2 regions of the Algoriphagus aquatilis genome follow, and region 2 is predicted to be linked to the other one. Evidence: riboswitches for the same ligand, from Rfam matches in the RefSeq annotation. Region 2 holds a riboswitch; the other holds the start of a gene.
The links. Region 2 has a riboswitch for S-adenosylmethionine ahead of ACFPIK_RS08865 (hypothetical protein). Riboswitches for the same ligand answer to the same signal wherever they lie in the genome.
Positions count from the first base shown of each region.

Region 1: another riboswitch for S-adenosylmethionine. It lies ahead of ACFPIK_RS02195 (homocysteine S-methyltransferase family protein); the one in region 2 lies ahead of ACFPIK_RS08865 (hypothetical protein).

Region 1 covers NZ_JBHSKS010000001.1:522,844-525,993, reverse strand. The annotation lists gene metH (methionine synthase) at 1-643, opposite strand, end outside; gene ACFPIK_RS02195 (homocysteine S-methyltransferase family protein) at 636-1,691, opposite strand; SAM riboswitch class I at 1,761-1,860, opposite strand; gene ACFPIK_RS02190 (hypothetical protein) at 1,960-3,150, opposite strand, start outside.
Region 2 covers NZ_JBHSKS010000005.1:147,103-150,252, reverse strand. The annotation lists gene ACFPIK_RS08875 (hypothetical protein) at 167-373, opposite strand; gene ACFPIK_RS08870 (hypothetical protein) at 375-752, opposite strand; gene ACFPIK_RS08865 (hypothetical protein) at 793-1,350, opposite strand; SAM-I-IV-variant riboswitch at 1,524-1,619, opposite strand; gene ACFPIK_RS08860 (hypothetical protein) at 1,652-2,308, opposite strand; SAM-I-IV-variant riboswitch at 2,362-2,458, opposite strand; gene ACFPIK_RS08855 (tetratricopeptide repeat protein) at 2,762-3,150, shown strand, end outside.

The DNA.
Region 1 (3,150 bases), on a different contig from region 2:
ATTTGGTAGCAAGGAAAAAGTCAAGCGCATTTCTGCGATGCTCTTCCATACCCGTAGCTACAGGGAAAATATTCGGATCAAAAATGATGTCCTGAGGATTGAATTTGATCCGATCGACCAAGATGCGGTAGCTGCGCTCGCAGATTTCTTTTCTTCGCTCGTAAGTATCAGCTTGACCCTTTTCGTCAAAAGCCATCACGACCACGGCAGCCCCAAACTTCTTGATCGTTTTCGCCTGCTGTATAAATTCTTCTTCCCCATTTTTCAGGGAGATAGAATTCACAATCCCTTTTCCCTGAACACACTTCAAACCTGCCAAGATGATGCTCCACTTGGAGCTATCGATCATGATGGGAATACGACTGATCTCTGGTTCGGAAGCAATCAAATTAAGGAATCTGACCATCGCAAACTCACCGTCCAGCATCCCCTCATCCATGCAGACATCGAGCACCTGAGCACCGCCTCTCACCTGATCCAAGGCAATTTCCAGCGCTTCATCATAGTTTCCGCTGAGGATAAGTCTGGCAAATTTCTTCGAACCGGTGATATTGGTTCGCTCGCCGATGTTGACAAAATTGATTGTCGGGGTGAAAACCAAAGGCTCCAAGCCTGAGAGTTTCAAATAGTCCTGCTTAGGCATTGCTTCCCTCCTCTTCTAGTTCTTCTTCAATTTTTCGTGGCTGAAATTCCGCCGCCATTTTTGCCAAGGCTTTAATATGCTCAGGGGTTGTACCACAGCATCCGCCTAGAATATTTAGCATGCCTTCCCTCAAAAAGTCTCGCACCTGGTCCGCCATCTCATTTGCCCCCTGATCGTAAGCACCAAACTCATTGGGAAGTCCCGCATTGGGATAGGCCGACACATAGAATGGTGCTTTTTGAGAAAGAACCTTTAAGTAAGGTCTGAGCTCTTTTGCTCCCAAAGCACAATTCAAGCCCACTGAGAGCAAAGGAACGTGAGAAACGGAAATCAAAAATGCTTCAGTAGTCTGACCGGAGAGCGTTCTACCCGAAGCATCGGTAATAGTGCCCGAGATCATGATCGGCACTCCGCCTTCTTTGGGATCTAAGGGAATTCCTCTTTCTTCATATACTTCCTGCACTGCATACAATGCAGCTTTGGCATTCAGCGTATCGAAGATGGTCTCAATTAAGATGATATCTGACCCCCCATCCAACAAGCCTCTCACTTGCTCAGCATAGGCCTCTGCCAATTGGTCAAAAGTAATCGCTCGATAACCGGGATCATTGACATCCGGGGAAATCGAGGCAGTACGATTGGTCGGGCCCACTGCGCCTGCTACAAAACGTGGTTTGGAGGGATCGTTTGCTGTAAACTCATCAGCTACCTCTCTTGCCAATTTGGCTGACTGAAAATTGATCTGATAAGCCAAATGAGACAATCCATAATCTTCCTGAGCAATGGTGGTTCCTGAAAAAGTATTGGTTTCGATGATGTCAGCCCCTGCCTCCAAATATTCCTTATGGATAGCCTTAATGATGTCAGGCCTACTCAAAGACAGTAAATCGTTGTTTCCTTTTAGCGATTTGGGATGATCCTTCAACTCAGATGTTCTGAAATCTTCCTCAGAGAGTTTGTAACGCTGAATCATGGTGCCCATGGCCCCATCTAGGATCAAAATTCGGTTTTGAATGGATTGAAGGAGGGATTCCGTTCGGTTTTGCATCTTGTAATAAGTCAATTCAAAAAGGCAATCGAGCAAAACACGGAGAAAATAACTAACTATTCTTTCTTCCGCTCATCTATTTCCGGCATTTCCGGAACGGGAGTTAGCACCTTGTAGACAGGTTGCTAAGACGTCGCAGGGCCCTTCCCTCGGTCTTTCTCGATAAGCCGAAGCAAAAGTAATATCTAATCTTCAATAAACAGGAGATTTAGGGGACAAAATGAAAATTCTTGACTGGTTTTTTTGAAAAAACAAAAGCTTTTCAGCCTTATGGCCTTAAGCCTATTCCAAAGGTTAAAAAGGGCGCGGACATGTAATCAGTCATCGGTAATCCCCCCAATTTATACCCAGGAAATCCTGCCTCATACCCTCCCGAAGCCGTGATCACCAAATCAAAAAACTTTCTTTCCGTCATAGGTATGCCATATTCAAAAAGAATTTCGGGTTTAGCCATCAGTCCTGCAGTTTTAAGATACCCATCAAAATACCGTTGTTCGACTAGCTCAGGGAAATCGGGTTTTTCATTTGCTGAAAGCGTATATCTGAGATTACCAAATCCCAATCCAGCCATAGCACCGATTGCAAAGTTTTTATACTGAAAGAATTTATAACCCCCGTTACCATAAACTCGAAGACTGTTTAAGCTGTGGGTTTGAGAATTGCTGGCCCGACCATCCATCGCAAGATTGAAGACATCCACACCATAGAGCATTCCATCCGTTTCGCCAAGTATCCGCAATCCCCAGTTACTAGGTTTTCCTTGTAGCGGCTGATAACCATTTTCTTCCAATACAGCATTGAATTTATCCGGTGAAGAAAAATGAATACCCCTGATCAAAGAAATTCCGATTGTAGCGTCTTTATAGAAAAAATTGCGATCGGGCAATGAAATTCCAGCTCCTACTCTCACAAAAGCACCCGCTTGAGCATTGTCAAATGCCAGACCATTCATGGACCAACTTCCCTCAAAGGGACTGAAGGAATACCCAACTTTGGCTAGGATTTCCAATGATTCTTTCCGACCGGGCAGATCAAAATCATAGCTAGCTTGAAAACCAATTTCTGTCAAAAAATCCCCAAATCCGTTTGTTCCCTTCTGGATGTCATTTTTTCGGAGAATAAAACCTCTTTGCGGACTTTGTAAAAAAGAATTGAGATCAGATTCTTGTTCAGAAGGCAGCATCTGAAAATTCATATAACCCATTCCTAGGGACATGTAATGAATCAACTGGAATTTTCCTTCTTCTGTCAATGAATAGCCCACATTCAACAAAGCTCTGGAGGTCCGATACTTGATATCAAACTGGTCAAATTCACTGGTTTTGCTTTGATGCTGAGTCAGTTCAAAGCCAACCACAAAATCATTAACTCGAGTCTGATAACCCAAACCATAGGTACGGTATCTATTTCGAAGCGGTGAGAGTCCTCGATCCGAAAGAAGCTCATTGAACTGTCTGAT
Region 2 (3,150 bases):
TACATAAACGCCTCCAATCCTTTTAGTCTCTCGTAAGTCTCTTTTATCGACTCCCCTCGTTCTGCGGCTTTCTCCAGAGTATTTCTCCAATGCACCGGATAGCTCATTATCTCTTTTGTCTGTTCTAGTGTCAGTTGTTTTTTGATGCTTGGGTCTTCTGATTGATTCATTTTTTTATAGAGTTAGGTTGAATGACTTTGATTTGGATGTTGGGTCGCCGGTGCTTGATATCTTCTTTGTCTGCCCAGGGTCTAGTATAGAAAATCTGCTCGGCACAGATACGCTGGATAATCCTTGAAGTGTAATGACTGAGAGGTACGGGCAGGTCTTCGAACGTCACTTCGAAGACCATTTTGCCCCGGATTAAGGCCATCTTATCCGTTGGTTTGGTGTAGCTGAAACTGAACGATATGTTCAATTGGAAACGCAGCGTTAAAGGGTAAAATCAAAATCTGCTTTGCCTGAGTGATGATACCGAAGGTGCCGGCTGATCTTCCCAAACTTAAACTGGCTCCTTGGTAAAGACCGTTTTCGTCAAACTGCAGCGCTACATAAGGTGAAGCTCCGGAAAGATCCAATTGGGTATTCAACAGGGAATGAGAAAAGGAAATCAAAAGCGCCTCACTGTCTGTAGGAAGAATTTCCACGATTCGTAAGCTGGCAGCATCGGTTACCAAATGGCTGCAAGAAAAGGAGAGCGTACTCTGATCTCTTAAAGTGAGGGTTAGTTCTTTTTTACTTGATGTAGACATAGTGGGATTGGTTTTAAATGAATTTTGATTCAATGTTAAGTTAGTTTGACAACTCAATTATTGCACTGACCAATTCGGAGATGATGTTCTTTTTGCTCACGCCATATCCAAATCCTGAGCTTCCTTGCCGCCGGAACTTCACGACAATGGCACCATCCCTCAGATCTATGATTTCACCTGAAAAATTCATCAGGCCACCGGTGGCGGGGTTATAAGAATATTCAAAAGTCAGCGCATATACCGTGGGCAAGGTGATACTTTCCTGGGTGTCCACGGTGACTTTTTGATCACTTTTCACCTCCAAATTCTGACCTGTGGAATTGATGCTGGCAGATGATTTACTCTCGGCTGAAATCGTTCTTTCCGCTGCTGTTGGAGAGATTACTTTTAGGTTTATTTCAGAAAACATCAGCTCGCTTTCAATTTCTGAGCGGATCATCAGCGGGTCATTATCTGCCAAGATGGTAATCGATGAGCTTGGTACAAATTCATCCAAAACGACTACATCGATTTTTCCGCTCTTTGATTTTTTCTGGGAGTAGACATTGGCTTGGAAAACCAAGGTAAAGAGGACGATTAAAGAGATTGCTTTTTTCATTTTTTTGAAGTTTTAATTGTGAGTAATTGGTTTTAAAGTATTGATAGAGAATAGTTTGAGATTTATTTCCACAAGGGATTTTAAACAGGGAAGCACTGGATTGAAGAGGATCAATTCAGAATTCCAGATTTTATCCGGTCTATCAAGAAAAAGTAAGAGGGTATGCAGGGGAGGTTTTTCAACTGTTTTGGCTTGCACTGCCCCCATCGTTTTACCACCGTGGCGTTTGACTCGGTTGGTACCAGGTGTCCTGGTTCTTGATGGATGTGATATTCTGGAAGTCTTTTACTCCCTAATTAATTTATTTTCTATGGATTGGGTCTTCATCCCATTCATGATGGGAATTGTCGAATGCTTTAATTCGGGCAAAAACCTTGGGAGAATTTGCTGATGGCCATTCTTGAAGTTTCCTTTTTAAATCATCCGATAGCTCAGATTCTAATGGCTTATAATTTTTGAGATATGGATAGTTAAATTTCCCAGGTAATTGGTTTTGAATCGTTTCCTGGCCCTTTGTTCGTGATTTCTCAATTTTCGTATTTGAGGGTTTTGAAACTTTGCTTGATTTTGAAAAGCCCTTTATTCGCTGAATGGGAATGCCAAGCGCCAAATCTATTTGAGTGGGTTTAATGGAAAGAATGCTTACCCTATGAAATAGACGGATTGCAATTCTGACTGATTCTTTATCCTTGCATCGCTTATAAAGCTCCAATCCAAGAAAGTCATAGTCTAGCCCAAAAGAATCTCCAGGACCGTTTTTTATTTGGTAGATGATAAAATTTAAGGTTTTTGCCAGCTTTACTTTATCAGGAACATTTCCTCTCGATTCAAAGTAAGCCAAGATTGTAAGCTCAACCTTTTTCGAACTAGTTGAGGATTTAGGCAGGATTTTGGGATTCATTCTCCCAAGAATCGAAGAGGATTTAACAAAATCCTGAATGAAATTGGTTGATTTCATGATAACATAGTTTTTGGTTAGGACTAGTTACCATCAAGATGTTGGGGGGATTTGCAGGTAAACATTTTTGGTCTGCAATGACCCTCATCGTTTTACCACCGTGGTGTTTGACTCGGTTGGTACCAGCTGTACTGGTTCTTGATGATGATGCAAACATGAATTTATGGCATGTTAAAGCAAACTGAAATGATGATGATTGACCAATAAAGAAGAAGGACGGTTAAAATTTGATTTAACTACTAAAGCAATGCATGAATTTAATCCGGATTTTATCTTGACTTCAGCTAATTAAGAGTATTAAAAAGCAGAATAATTCTCTTTCATAAATTTGAATCTTATTTTTCTCCCACTATCAAGTCTCAATGGGTCATGAAGAGAACTTCGATTTGCAAAGCATCAAATCGAGGGGGGCTCTAATTTTACGAAAACGGGATTAGTGTCTACCTTTACCCTATGAGAATCACTTACCCCAGAAATCAGTTTTTATCCCAACTTTTTCCCGCGATTGACATCACTAATGATGAACAGCTGATTCACGCATTCCGGAAGTACTTGACGTTGGGTGAATATTCACCAAAGGTAGAGCTGACCGATTCTGAAGTGGTTATTGAAGTCCCCTCTGATCTTTTGTTAGGTAACTCCAATAAGTACAATCGTGCTACTGATCTTTGCAATAAGGGGAAATTCGCCGAAGCCAAACCGATTTTGGTATCACTGATTGAGGAGTTTCCATTGATGAGTGAGTACCACCGAACCCTTGCACAAGTCTATGAAGAGGAAGGAGACCATGAACAAGCTATCGATATTCTGATCGAGGCTTTGAGATGCGACCCTAAAAATCA